DNA from 4 places in the Lysinibacillus sp. EB271-A1-10B genome. Region 1 is predicted to be linked to each of the others. Evidence: riboswitches for the same ligand, from Rfam matches in the RefSeq annotation. Region 1 holds a riboswitch; each other region holds the start of a gene.

Region 1 (3,749 bases):
ATTCCACCTCTTTCGCCAGCTACAACTCATATTTATCACAAGCCTTATGTTAATGTTTACAATACACCGAACTATTTTTATCAGAAACCACCTTATTAATAGAGAAAGGCAGCTCACGTTAACTTATTTCAGCGGGTGTCCAAACACCCGCTGAAATAAGATCATGCGCTACCTTTTTTAATTTACATATTCATTTTTAGAAGCTCTAAATGAACATAAGAAGAGTATGAATGCTACGACAACAAATAACCAACCAGTAATATCCCAGCCACCGAATATATCATGTAAATAACCGAATAAGATTGGACCGATTGCAGCTAATAAATACCCCAATGATTGTGCAAAACCTGATAAATCAGCTGCCTCAAAAGCGGTACGGGTACGTAATGTAAAGAACATCATCGCTAATGAGAATGAAGCTCCTCCGGCTAAGCCTAGTAGTACCATCCAAAGTATAGCGAGGTTTGTCCATTCCATTACTAGTCCGATAAAACCAATTAAGTAAAATGCCGTAAACATGAATACGAGAGGTCGCTGAGATGTCATTTTACTAGCGATAATAGGCACAGCTAAGGCCATTGGTACTTGTGAAAATTGCATGATGGAAAACATCCATCCTGCACGATCTGCAGCTAATCCTTGTGCTATATATATTTCAGGAATCCAAGCAGCGGTTGTATAGAATAATAACGACTGAAATCCCATAGCTCCCGCTACTGCCCAAGTTACAGGTGATTTCCATAAAGGTGTACGTTCTTTCGTAGTTTTAACATTAGGCTCCGGCTTATTAAATTTCAACTGTGGAATCCAAATTAAAATGGTTAACACCACGAGAACAAGTGCGACTGCCAGTGCACCTTGCCAGCCAATTGATGAATGGGCAACAGGATAGCTAATGCCAGCGCCGAGCCCAGCTGTCAAATTCATCGACATTGTGAAAAAGGCCATAAGTAAACCTACGTGATAAGGAAACTTCAATTTAAGTAATCCTGGAATAAGTACGTTACCGAATGAAATGGCTATACCAATTAGCGCAGTGCCAAATACGAGCAAACTAGTTGTACCGAGGGAGCGCAGTACAATCCCTAATGCCAAAAGAATAGTCGATAAAAATAATGTTAGTTCTAGCCCGATTTTACGTGCGACAATTGGTACGAAAGGTGAGATAATTGCAAATGCTAGCAATGGGATTGTTGTTAGAAAGCCCGCTAATGCATAGGATATGCCGAGGTCTTCTCGGATAAAGGAAATAATAGGTCCAACAACTGTTAGCGGCATCCGTAATGTCGAGGCAATACAAATTACGCCGATCACTAGTAATAATGTTGTACCTTTCCAGTTAATTTTCCTGCTAGGATAAGTATCGGTATGTTCATGAGTAGTCAAATAAATCCCCCCTGTTAGAACAATTATGATTGAACCACTATACCACTTTATCACAATAATAAAAATAGTTGAAAATTCACAAAATATAGAATGTTACTTGAGTTATTGAAATGCCATATGTCATATGTTAGAATAATATTCATCATAAATTTAATAATATGCCTCATGTTTATATTGAGGTAGAGGTCGCGGTATTTAAGAGTATGCTAATGGAAATGACAAGCATTTAAGATATTAGTTGAAAGGAAATACTGCCGAAGTGTGAGGGGACTTGAAAACCTCATGCTGGGGCTGTCTCCGAAAGGAACAGAACTGTCACGTTTGGACAACGTGTTGAGCTATCATTTTGAAAGAACAGAGGATTTACTTAGCCATCACTGCCGTTCATGTGATGGCATTTTTTTCGCCTCTTAAAAGGAAGGAAGTTAAATTGTGAATGAAATTAAAGTCAATCAGCTCGGCCATAAAGCGCCAAAGTTGAAAAAAGAATTAAAAAGCCGTCACATTACAATGATTTCATTAGGCGGTACAATCGGTACAGGATTGTTTTTAGCTAGTGGTGGTGCCATTGCACAAGCAGGTCCTGGCGGTGCACTTCTTGCTTATGCATTAATCGGTATCATGGTTTACTTTTTAATGACGAGCTTAGGTGAAATGGCAGCCTATATGCCATCATCGGGCTCATTTAGTACGTATGCTACAAAATTTGTGGATCCAGCTCTAGGCTTTGCACTTGGTTGGAACTATTGGTACAACTGGGCAATTACAATTGCGGCAGAAATTTCTGCTGTATCATTGATTATGAAATATTGGTTCCCAGATAGCTCATCAGCACTTTGGACTGTTTTATTTATTGCTGTTGTATTATCGTTCAATCTATTATCGGTAAAAAGCTATGGTGAAAGTGAATATTGGTTTGCCATGATAAAGGTTGTAACTGTAATCATTTTTATTATCATCAGTTTCTTAATGATATTTGGTATTTTAGGAGGAAACGCTCCGGTAGGCTTTACGAATTTCTTTATTAGTGATGGACCATTCCACGGTGGTTTCCTTGCTACATTTGGTATTTTCTTAGCTGCGGGATTCTCGTTCCAAGGAACAGAATTACTTGGAATAACAGCAGGTGAAACAGATGATCCTGGTAAAAATATTCCGAAAGCTGTTAAGTCCGTTTTCTGGCGAATTCTTTTATTCTATATTTTAGCGATCGGTGCAATTGGTCTGTTGATTCCGTTTACAGATGCACGTTTGCTATCTGAAGATATCGCTGTTTCACCATTTACACTGGTGTTCGATCGTTTAGGAATTGCCTTTGCTGCATCATTGATGAATGCTATCATTCTAACGGCAATGCTGTCAGCAGGGAATTCAGGGCTGTACGCATCTTCTCGTATGCTTTGGCAATTAGCGGTAGATGGACATGCACCTAAATTTTTCGCTAAACTAAGCCGTCGAGGAATTCCGATTTACGCATTACTGGCGACTTTAGCTGTCGGCTCCCTAGCATTTTTAGCTTCATTCTTTGGTGATGGTGTGGTCTACATGTGGCTTCTAAATGCCTCTGGGATGTCTGGCTTCATTGCTTGGCTAGGAATTGCATTTAGCCATTACCGTTTCCGTCGAGCGTTCGATGTACAGGGATTAGATCCAAAATTGTTGCCGTATAAAGCAAAATTATTCCCATTCGGTCCGCTATTTGCCTTTACGGTTTGTATGATTGTTGTTATTGGACAAAACTACAATGCCTTTATGGGTGGTTCAGTAGATTGGTACGGAGTCCTTGTCTCGTATATCGGTATTCCACTGTTCTTACTGTTATGGCTTGGCTATAAAATTAAGCATAAAACAAAAATGCTTCCGCTTGAGCAATGTGATTTAAAAGTAGATTAATAAATAATAAACTGTCCTGTGAGCCGTAGAAAATGGCTTGCAGGGCAGTTTTTTTAGTTGAAAAATGAATTTGCAAGCTCAAACATATAATCTTGTCAGAGAAAAAACTGTCAGTGAAAAGTAAAATCCTTTAAGCCTCAAAAACTGCATCCCCATAATAGTGAACACTGATACGTTTTTATAGTTTTTCAGACCGTCCATCCATTTTTGGTACCCAACCTTAATATGGTAAACTGTTTTAGAAATGAATAACCACTAAATTTTGGTTATGGAATTTATTGAAACGTATACCATCTATCTTCATTCAATAGAAATAACTGCACGTAAATCTTAATAGGTGAGGACAAATAATCAAAGGAGGGGGAAGATGATAGACTATCCATTTTTACAAAACAGATTAAAAAAAGAAAAGATTAATACTTTTTTGATTAATAGTCACGGTAAAACGATATTTCGATACTATAAAAACA
Region 2 (3,749 bases), on a different contig from region 1:
TCGTTGGGCGCTTTTATGACAAGCTAGAGCATATCAAGCCTAAAGAAATTTTTATCCCACAATCTATTGATGCGGATATTTTAACGGAATTATTAGAAGTGAAGGTACTAACACCAAAACGTGGGCAAAAAAAAGAGCTTGTTGATTTAGCGATTAAAAATGCTGAAATTGCTGTTGCAGCGAAGTTCCAGCTTATTGAACGTCAGGAAGAACGAACAATAGGAGCATGTGAGGCGCTCGGTGAAGCTATGGGCATTTCTGTGCCTTTACGGATCGAATCTTTCGATAATAGTCATATGCATGGAACAGATGCTGTATCTGCAATGGTTGTATTTATCGATGGTAAACCTGCAAAGAAGGAGTATCGAAAATACAAAACACGTACAGCTGCTAAGCACGATGATTACGGGGCAATGCAGGAAGTGATCCGTCGTCGCTATACACGAGTATTAAAGGAAGGTCTACCTTTACCAGATTTAGTACTAATTGATGGCGGGAAGGGGCAAATGGAAGTCGCGCGGGAAGTATTAGAGGATGAGCTCGGCCTTGTCATTCCAATTGCCGGATTAGCAAAAGATGACAAGCATAATACGTCTCAGCTTCTATTTGGTGATCCACCTGAAGTAATTGCATTAAAGCGCACAAGTGATGGCTTCTATTTACTGCAACGAATTCAAGACGAAGTACACCGCTTTGCTATTACTTTCTTACGACAGCAGCACGAGAAGCATGCTATACAATCTGTTCTCGATCAAATAGAGGGAGTTGGTCCAAAGCGAAAACAGCAATTACTTAAGCATTTTGGCTCTGTCAAAAAAATTCGTGAGGCAAGTGTGCAAGCATTACAGGAAGCGGGGATGCCAGCAAGTCTAGCTAGCAATATCCACACTTATTTTCATTCAGAAGAAAACACTACATCCGAAGGGTAAGTGAGATGAATGTAGATGGAATTCCTTTTCGGTGGGTGTCCAAACGCCTGTACCTGTCACTACGCTTTCGGTACAAAAGACATTTGCTGAATGAAAATAGAGCCTCCGGCGGATCTCACGGAATCGGAAAAGAGTTCACAGGGGATGTTAGCCTAAAACCATCGCATCCGTGCGATAACGGTTAACTGACCTTCATCGGTAAAAACGCCACGTCCTGTGGCATTACCGAAATGACCGACAACCTGTCGGCCCTCGTGTTGTTGCTGTCGCTTCGCTTTCGCACAGACAAAAACATGTTGCTGTCGCTTCGCTTTCGCACAAAAAACATCTGCAGGCCTAAGCACAAAGCCGATTTCGGACGCATTGTTTATCTGTAGCGAAAGCAAAGTCGTAGCTACAATTACGCCAAGGCGAAATTGATTTTATACAAGAGACATTGTCAAAGGATTAGACGTATGCTAAGGTTTGTATATAACATAGCTATTCAATATAGCAATGTCATACACAGCATCTTAGTTTTTAAGTAGTTTCTACTTATTAAATTGGAAATTTCTTCGCTAAGATTCAATTAAATACAATCACTTTTTAGTGATGATAGAGGTGCAAGGTTCAAGAGTAGTACATACGAGGACGAACAAGTCCAGTGAAAATGTATGAAAGGGGAACTTGCCGAAGTGGAGCATCGTTGTTTCCGATGTTGTGCTGGTTTTACATTTAAGAGATGTAAGACTGTCGATTCTAAACGTTTCGGAGAGCTATCACACATGCGCAAGTTACTTTTATTGTACATGTTATAGGCAGCTTTCACGTTATGTGAGAGCTGCCTTTTTAGATTCCTCGAAACAACATTTTTTCAAGGCTGTTACTCTTACCTAAGAGTTGAAGGGTGTTATTTGCTTTTGCGATATTTTTTGTGAATAGCTGCAAAGTTATAGCTACTTTATAATCAGCGAAATGATTAAATACGAAGGAGAATGAAGATGGATAGAATTGTGATGAAATTTGGTGGTGCTGCATTAGCATCATCTGAACACATTCAAGATGTTGCGAAAAAGGTGATTGCACAAAAGGAAAGTGGTTTTGATATTGTCGTTGTCACTACAGCAATGAGAGGGACGTCTAAAGAATTAGCAAAGATGGCTTGTAATCTATCGGACAATGCGTCTAAACATGAACTAGACGTACTATTGACAACAAGCTCACAACTATCATGTGCATTAGTGGCAATTGCTTTGCAGGAAGAAGGTTATGATGCAGTGTCATTAACAGGCTGGCAAGCAGGTATTCAAACTGATGAGGTGTATGGCAATGCACGAATTGATGGGCTAGAAGCTAGTCGAATAGAAGAGTATTTTACTCGGGGAAAAATCGTCGTCATTGCAGGGGGACAGGGAATCAATAATTCACGGAATATTACGACGCTTGGTAAAGGTGGTGCGGAGACGACGGCTTTAGCTATTGCTGCAGCTTTAGAGGCGGAGCGCGTAGATATTTATACGAATGTGGATGGAGTCTATACAGCTGATCCAAGTCAGGTTGCCGGGGCACAAAAGTTAAAAGAAATTTCCTATGATGAAATGCTAGAGCTATCAAACTTAGGATCACAAATTTTACACCCACGGGCTGTAGAAATAGCAAAGAAGTTTCAAATCCCAGTTACCATTCGGTCAAGCGAAAAAGATACAGAAGGTACTTTATTGAAGGAGGAAGTTGAAATGGAGAAAAATTTAATTGTCCGTGGTGTTGCCTATGAGTCAGACGTTATTCGCCTCACGGTAGGGTATGATGCTTATTCTAATGCTTCGTTAGCAGATATATTCACAATACTTGCAGAAAATCGCATAAACGTTGATATAATCGTACAAGCAATAATTGATGGCTTAAAGCCGACTGTATCATTCACTATTTTAAAAGAGGAGTTCGCTGATGCATTACGTGTCCTAGAAGATAGTAAAGTATCACTAGGGTTTAGTTTTGCTGATTTTGAAATCGGTTTAGCGAAAGTTTCTATTATTGGTTCAGGAATGGCATCTAATCCGGGGGTGGCTGCCCGTATGTTTGATCGTTTACGTCGTGAAGATATCCCTGTAAAAATGGTAAGTACTTCTGAAATAAAAGTGTCTGTCGTTGTTCCTCAGGACGAAATGATTCGTGCAGCAAATGCATTACATGACGAATTTAACCTCTTTCAGCAAATGTCTCCGAAAGCGTAGCGACAGGTACAGAAATCTCCTTTAAGTCACTTTTCAGAGGGTATCCAAATATTTGCTGAAATAAAGGAACTCAGTCTAAGAACGCCACGTCCTGTGGCATTACCGAAATGACCGACATCGTGTCGGCCCTCGTGTTGCTGACGCTACGTTAGCACTGCGCTTCCGCACAAAAAACATCTGCTGGCCTAAGCTCAAAACCGATTCCGGACGCAATTATGCCGAGGCATAATTGATTTTAGAACAAGCGCTTTACATATAATATTGAATAGGATGTGTCATTAAATGGCACATCTTTTTTTGTTTACATTAATTTCATACTTTATCTAATTTTATTATTATATAATAAAATGTGACATGTTTTTCCAAGGGGAAGGTGGGAGTTAATATGGTGTTATTCGGTTTGTTTCAAAAGCCAGTGGATGAAAGCGTTGAGCAACACAACGATTTAGAAATAAAAATATTAAAAAAGCGAATTCTGGAATTAGAACTTGAGCAGGACAGTATTGATGTGAAAAATGCGATTTTAGACTTTGTACTTGCACATATGGAGTTAATAAATTTTCAAACGGCTTTAAAGGTTCAAAATGTCTCAGCAAGTGTAGGGGAT
Region 3 (3,749 bases), on a different contig from region 1:
GTAGGAAATACAAAAATAGCATCGAAAATAATACCACCTAATGTATATATAAAATTAAACTGGATAATAGGATTGCTCTTATTGATACCAATAGATATTTATTGTATTACGGCTTTAGTGGTATCTGAATTCTTATCAAAATAAAAAGTTAAAACTACCATTGTCTTAGGTTATTCTTAAGATCGAATGCGAAAGCGAAACAGTGTGTCATGAAGGAAAAAAGTAAGTGGTAATCAGCCCGGAATTATTTCCGTTTTTTTTGTACTTTAAGAAATCGAAAGAGATGGATCTAGGTGATGTTTACACAATAAGAAAAGCCCCAATACACACCTATTTCTAAGGTGAATATTGGGATTTTGTTTATCACTATTAACGTTTATTTTCATTTTGAATATTACTGAAATCTACTTCTTCAGCGAACTCTTCTCTGTTTTCATTTTTACGTTCTCTGTTAGCATTTTGATTTTGATTCTGCTGTTTTTTGTTGTCTTGAGTTTTATTATTTTTATGTTTATTATTACCCATGTCATCTCACCTCCACCATTAGTGTGAGAGAAAGATGATTTTTTATCCGCATAACTTACAATTAATTAGTGAAATATTTGTGATGAAACAAAAGGTATGGATATAGTAACATTTTCACCTCCACTTTCTGAGAACGCAGCCGGTAATGTTAAATCACTTGTTAGTGGTTACTTGTCTCATCTTAGAAAGTTTAATTCTTAGATTCTGATGGAACTGCAGATCCATCTGCTCAAGCAGAAAAAGACTACTAATCGTGTATATACTCGTAAGAAGAAAATGGAAGTTGATGTTCCTTATCCATCGATCGAGCGGGTTGAGTTTTATCTTGTAAAGTGGGACGGCCTTAAGATCTACCAAAGAAAATGATAAAAGAACTAATTTCCAGTAATGGATTCTTTTGTTGTGCAAAGGATTGAAGATATTTTCGAAGAGATTATATAATGAAGCATGTGTTAAAATTTTTATGGAGGTGGACTATGAAGACGGAAATGATTATGACCGTAGTTTTAATTTTAGGAATGGTAATCTTAATAGACAAAATATACGGAAAAATTAATATAGAAAATTATTCTCCTATTTGGGAGTATTTTTCTAAAGCAATTCTCTATGGGTTTATTGCTAGCGTTACACTATTCTATGGAAAGGAATCGCTAAGAGATGTTAATCCACTAGAATGGGCCATCATTGCAGTTTCAGCAATAGAAGGAACAGGAAACTATATTAATTATGTAAAAGAATCAAAAAGAAGAAAAGAAGAAAAGAAGAAAAGAAGAAAAGAAGAAAAAAGAAAGACTTGAGTTAATCAAACTTAGATACATAATGGAAAATAATTCTTCAACTTAATAGAGTTGCTTATCAAAAAGGGATTGCCTATTAGCGAAGGTGGTTGTGCTGCTGCTGCGACCTTTTATTACTGTTTTATATCATGATATTTTTAGTAGCGTAGAAGTAAATGTATATGCTCAATAAAACGGAATATAATTTTAGAGGTGCCTTACTTATAGCTGGTAATATAAGTAGGGCATTTTTGTGTATTAATAGACTACTTAATTAGAAGCTTGTTTTTCTGAGAAGTTTTTTACTATGTGTTAGATGATTTTTTTCTATAGGACAAAAATTTTTAAAAAAAATTGCGTGGGGGGTAAACCTCCCTCTTCGAACAATTGTTTACGGCGTTAGTCGGAATCCACTATGATTTGGGTAATGCTAAATATGGTAGCCCAAAATATTCCTAAAGGGGTGGATGCCGTGCAAACTCGGCAAAATAATCAAAATTATCGCTGGGGTAATTTATGAATTATATTGTGAATCGTGAGCGTTAATAAGGGAACGGTTTATAGGTAATGAAAAATCAAGAGGTGAATAATTAAATGCTTATACAATTGTTGATGTATTGTGGTATTTATTGTAAATAGTTATTATTTAAACTGTTTTGATTGTCATTTTTTTGTGGTTGTGCGCGATAAATCTTATAAAATATAGTAGATTTTAAAGTTGACATATAAAAAACGCAATAATATAATTATTTAAAATAATCAAATAATTCACACTTTTCTGATAGTTAGGTAGAGGCGCGGCAGTTAACAGTACCTAATGGAGTCCGAGAAGATGAAGAAGTTAGATAGAAGGAAGTGTCGCCGAAGTATGTGATGAGTTCTCGCCATCATATACTGGGGCTGTAGCGAATAGTTGCAGGACTGTCTTCGTAAACATACGTGTTTATGAAGTTGTGCTATCTCTGTTTAGACAAACAGTGGGAATTTTAAATGGTCGATTCATTTTAAGTTTCTAGAAATGAGTAGGTCATTTTTGTGTTAGACAGATTCTTTTACACAAAGAGTCTATATTTTATTTGTCTATACATTTTGGAATCAGAGGTATTTTGGAGGGGATTTTATGGATAATACATCAACATTATATTATGAATTTTTACCGACTGACGGTCAAAAAATAAACGTGAACCCTTATAAAACAGCATTACTAATAGTAGACATGCAACATCAGTTTATTAGCCGAGACGGATTAGACGCGCAGGTTGCAAGAGAAAAGGGCATGTTTGATCAGTGGGAATACTTTTTTGATCGTATCGACAATTTAACGATCCCGAACAATAAAAAGCTTTTAGATTTTTTCCGTACTAATAAATTAGAAGTAACATTTGGTCGCATTGCTTGCCATCATAAAGATGGACGAGATCGTTCTCCTGTACAACGCCGGACAGGGTGGAACAATATTTTATTGCCAATCGGTGACCCAGGAGCGGAGATGGTGGATGAATTAAAGCCTCTTGATGACGAAATTGTTGTAAATAAAACGACAGATAGCGTATTAAGTGGTACGAATTATGAATTTTTACTGCGTAATATGGGCATTGAAACAGTAGTTTGTACAGGTGTTGTAACAGATCAATGTGTTGCTTCAACAGTTCGAAGTTTAGCTGACGCAGGATTTGAAGTTATTTTAGTGGAAGATGCATGTGCAGCTGCAACGCAACAGCTTCATGATGCTGAAATTATGATTATGAATCAAATTTATTGCCAAGTGATGAGTACAGATGAAGTAATTGATTTAGTAACGGAAGAACTATCAAAACGCGAACCAATGAATCTGTGAGAGGAAATGGACTATGAGTCAAACACCAAATGATCATACACCACAGTTAAAGCGTGTTTTAACATTAAAAGATTTAGTCATTTATGGTATTGCTTTTATGACACCGATTGCGCCAGCTTATATTTATGGCTTTGCAGCAGAGTCTACAAGTGGAATGTTGCCATTAGCCTACTTGATTGCGATGGTTGCAATGATGTTTTCTGCATATAGTTACGGTCGAATGGCTGCTGTTTTTCCAAATGGAGGGTCGACTTATACATATACCCAACGTGCTATCAATCCGCATTTAGGTTTTTTTGCAGGTTGGGCAATGTTTATGGATTATGTCTTAGTGCCACTCATTGTATTCATGGTAGGTGCTTCATATGCGAATGCATTAATACCATCTGTTCCGTATTGGGTATGGGTGTTATTAATTGCAGGTATTATAACTACTGTCAATATTCTAGGTATTGGCATCGCAGCAAAAACAAATCAAACCCTCGTTATGTTTATGGGAATTGTAGTCGTTATTTTTGTGATTTTTTGAGTAAAGACAATTGTCGGTGCGGAAAGTGATACGTCGCTCTTTACTGTTGCACCGTTTTTCAACGATGAAAAATTCGTTATGT
Region 4 (3,749 bases), on a different contig from region 1:
TTTCAATATACAGTAAAATTCTTGATGCTGTGAATGTCATGACGAAATATAGGATACATGCTATAAAGAAGGATTCGAAATAGCGGAAGTTATTACCCGCAATCGACTTTGTTTGGAAAAATAATTCTGTAACCCCAATAACGTTTAAAACTGCTGTATCTTTAATGTTCATAATTAATTGGTTACCTGTTGCCGGCAATATATTTCGGGCAACTTGTGGTAATACAACATGTAGCATGATTTGAACATGATTCATGCCAATAGCCGATGCGGCCTCGTACTGCCCTTGATCAATGGAAACAATTCCACCTCGTACGATTTCTGCCATATAAGCACCTGTATTTAGTGAAACAACTAAAATACCTGCCGTAATAAAGTGCATATCAATGCCAAATGCTATATCTAATCCGTAAAATACAACCATTGCTTGTACAATCATTGGTGTACCACGGAAGAATTCGACATAGCATGTTAGTAAAAAATTAATGAGCTTTAAGCTATAGAAATTTACACCTTTTTTACGAACCTTTATGGTATGCATAATTCCGATGAAAAATCCGATAAGTGCACCAATAATTGTACTACTAATTGAAATAAGTAATGTATAATAAGCACCTCGTAAAAACATTTGCCAGTTGTTCTCAACAATAGAAATAATCCAATCAAGACTCATGATGTACCTCCTAACAACGTCGTGTTGCTTTTTCGTTACTGTTGTCTCTTAGCTATCAACCACTTTCATTGGGCTTCTGTTTCTTTAATTTTATGAAACTATTAGCTAAGACATTATTATTTTTTTGTGATTGTTATTAAATGAGATGTTATGGAATGCACGGGCTAATAGTTAGCCCGTGCATTCTTGTTATTGTGCTGCTGGTTGGTGGTGGATTGCTTCTTCCATAATTTTTTGACGATCATCTTCTGAAATACCTTTTAAGATTTCATTGATTTTTTCAAGCTCAGCATCACCTTTACGTAAACCAACTGCAATAGATGTATTAGAAACATCTGTATCAAAGCCTTTTTCAAACTTTACATATGTGAATTTATCATTTGTAGCAGCAGCGGAAATACCTTCTGGACGTTCTGCTACATAGCCGTCAATTTTTCCAGCTTCTACTGCTACACGCATTGCTGGGAAGCTATCCATTGCTGTTTGTTTTTTTACACCTTTGATTTGATCAATAACAGTGTAGTTAGATGTATTTAATTGTGAAGTAATTTTTGCACCTGAGAAATCTTGAATAGATGTTGCATTTTCATATTTACTACCTTTTTTAACAACCATTACAAAATCAGATGTATAGTAATTGTCAGTGAAGTCGATTGTCTGCTTGCGCTCTGCAGTAGGTGACATACCTGCTATGATTGCATCTATTTTATTTGATTGTAGAGCTGGTACTAAGCCATCCCATTCCAATTTTACGATGACTAATTCTTTTCCTAAGCCTTCAGCTATTTTTTTCGCCATTTGTACATCATAACCGCCTGCATATTCTGCATTATCGGCAATTTTTACCGCGCCATTTGCATCACTTTGCTGCGTCCAGTTAAACGGAGCATAGCCCGCCTCCATCCCGATTCGGAATTGGCCGCTTTCTTCTTTCTTATCAGTACTTGCACTGCCATTACTAGACGATGTCGTCTCCTTCTTGTCACTAGCACCACAAGCTGCTAGCAAGATTGCTGTCATTACGGTCAACATTAATACTAACCATTTTCTTTTCATGTAACATTCCCCTTTTCTGTAAAAAAATAAGACAACTGTACCAAAAAAGACCTAAGTACTGAACTTAGGTCTTACTTTTTTAACAGTTGCCCAAATCCTCACTAAAATTCCATCATTCCGAGATAGCACAACCTAGTAAACCTGGAAAATAATTCACTAGGACAGTCCTGCACTTATTCACTGCAGACCCAGCATAAAAGTACGAGCTCCTTTTATACTTCGGCGATAGTTCCTTCTCCATTGCGTCTTCGCTTGCTTATACTCAACAATGAACTAATAAATACCGCGCCTCTACCTCACAATAGGATAAATGTGAGGTTTGTATATTTAATTGATATTAAGATACTACTATAAAAACAATATTTTCGTCAAGACAATTTTATTACTTTTCTGATTAATTACAATATTAGGGTTTTTTAGCCTTTTAAAGACATATATACACTTTTGCAAAGTCGAAAATGATTTATTCGAATGTTTTGTCGAGAAAGTCCGTAAAATCGCCCATGCTCCATTGTACGTACTCCAACCAACTTATATACGTGGATACGCTTGTAACACACGCGACAAAGAACTGATTTTTCAGAAATCAAGCAAATAATTAATATTTAAATTATTTTATAGTAATTCAAAAGAAATTGTTGAACTGTAAAGATAACACCATTTGCACTATACGCATTTTTACTGTGAAGCTTTCACAAACGATCGGACAACTTTTCCGTTGATTCAGCTCTTCTTTCGGTCGCTTCGCTTGCTTTATCCGTCACTCCGACTCATTTATCCGTCGTTCTGACTCTTCTATCCGTCACTTTGGCTCTTTTATCCTTCCCTCCCACAAATGCTTCATAAAAAGCTAAAAAACCTTGCGAAACGATGTTCGCAAGGTTTTAAGAAACTCAGGAATTAAGAATTTAATAATAAATCTTCTGGGTTTTCAAGTAGTTCTTTAACAGTTTTAAGGAAGCCTACAGAATCTTTACCATCGATAATACGGTGGTCATAAGAAAGTGCCAAGTACATCATTGGGCGAATTTCTACTTCACCATTCACTTCAACTGGACGTTTTTTGATTGAGTGCATACCAAGGATACCAGCTTGTGTACCATTCATGATAGGTGTAGACATTAATGAACCGAATACACCACCATTTGTAATTGTGAATGAGCCACCTGAAAGATCTGCTAAACCTAATTTTTTGTCGCGTGCTTTTTTAGCTAGGTCTGCAATTGAATCTTCAATTTCAGCAAAGTTTTTGCGGTCAGCGTCACGTACTACTGGTACTACTAAACCTTCTTCTGTTGATACAGCTACACCGATATCAAAGAAGTTGTTTAAGTGAATTTCATCGCCTGAGATTTGTGCATTCACATATGGGTATTTTTTAAGTGCTGCAACTACAGCTTTTGTGAAGAATGACATGAAACCAAGTTTAGAGCCAGTTGACTCGAAGAATTGGTCTTTTTTACGAGAACGTAAAGCCATAACGTTTGTCATATCTACTTCGTTAAATGTTGTTAACATTGCTGTAGATTGTTTTACTTCAAGTAAGCGTTTTGCAATTGTTTGGCGACGACGGCTCATTTTTTCAATTGTCACACGTGATTCATCAACAGCTGCTACTGCTTTAGGTGCTGCTGGAGCTGCTTGTGGTGCTGCTACTGGAGCTGTACCATGAGCTGCAACGTCTTGTACACGTACACGGCCTTGTGGATCTACTGGAGATACAGCAGCAAGGTCAATACCTTTTTCACGAGCAAGTTTACGTGCTGCTGGAGACGCGATTACACGCTCACCAGAAGTTTCTACTACAACTGGAGCTGCTGCAACTGGAGCAGGTGCTGCTTGTGGTGCTGCTGGAGCTGGAGCTGCCTCAACTGGAGCTGTTGCAACTGGAGCAGGTGCTGCACCTTCGCCAGCTTCTACAACTGCGATTACTTGACCTACAAGTACAGTATCGCCTTCTTCAGCTAAAATTTGAGTTAAAACTCCTGCTTCTTCAGAGATGATTTCAGCGTTTACTTTA

The links. A riboswitch is a leader RNA that binds a small molecule or an ion and turns the genes downstream of it on or off. The one in region 1 is predicted to bind lysine.
Region 2: it holds a riboswitch for lysine, as region 1 does, so the genes downstream of both, AC3WSK_RS24845 (aspartate kinase) here and AC3WSK_RS20455 (amino acid permease) in region 1, are expected to answer to the same signal.
Region 3: it holds a riboswitch for lysine, as region 1 does, so the genes downstream of both, AC3WSK_RS23150 (cysteine hydrolase family protein) here and AC3WSK_RS20455 (amino acid permease) in region 1, are expected to answer to the same signal.
Region 4: it holds a riboswitch for lysine, as region 1 does, so the genes downstream of both, AC3WSK_RS05680 (transporter substrate-binding domain-containing protein) here and AC3WSK_RS20455 (amino acid permease) in region 1, are expected to answer to the same signal.

The regions. Positions count from the first base shown of each region.
Region 1 is NZ_JBYTDL010000020.1:89,479-93,227, reverse strand. It holds gene AC3WSK_RS20465 (nitric oxide synthase oxygenase) at 1-99, shown strand, start outside; gene AC3WSK_RS20460 (CynX/NimT family MFS transporter) at 178-1,386, opposite strand; lysine riboswitch at 1,559-1,735, shown strand; gene AC3WSK_RS20455 (amino acid permease) at 1,819-3,279, shown strand; gene AC3WSK_RS20450 (serine hydrolase domain-containing protein) at 3,647-3,749, shown strand, end outside.
Region 2 is NZ_JBYTDL010000035.1:14,081-17,829, reverse strand. It holds gene uvrC (excinuclease ABC subunit UvrC) at 1-929, shown strand, start outside; gene AC3WSK_RS24850 (hypothetical protein) at 1,082-1,315, opposite strand; lysine riboswitch at 1,517-1,695, shown strand; gene AC3WSK_RS24845 (aspartate kinase) at 1,910-3,142, shown strand; gene AC3WSK_RS24840 (methyl-accepting chemotaxis protein) at 3,528-3,749, shown strand, end outside.
Region 3 is NZ_JBYTDL010000028.1:835-4,583, forward strand. It holds gene AC3WSK_RS23135 (hypothetical protein) at 1-144, shown strand, start outside; gene AC3WSK_RS23140 (hypothetical protein) at 370-525, opposite strand; gene AC3WSK_RS23145 (hypothetical protein) at 1,002-1,322, shown strand; lysine riboswitch at 2,084-2,268, shown strand; gene AC3WSK_RS23150 (cysteine hydrolase family protein) at 2,422-3,138, shown strand; partial or broken gene AC3WSK_RS23155 (APC family permease) at 3,236-3,749, shown strand, end outside.
Region 4 is NZ_JBYTDL010000003.1:99,762-103,510, reverse strand. It holds gene AC3WSK_RS05685 (amino acid ABC transporter permease) at 1-673, opposite strand, end outside; gene AC3WSK_RS05680 (transporter substrate-binding domain-containing protein) at 863-1,729, opposite strand; lysine riboswitch at 1,845-2,031, opposite strand; gene odhB (2-oxoglutarate dehydrogenase complex dihydrolipoyllysine-residue succinyltransferase) at 2,630-3,749, opposite strand, start outside.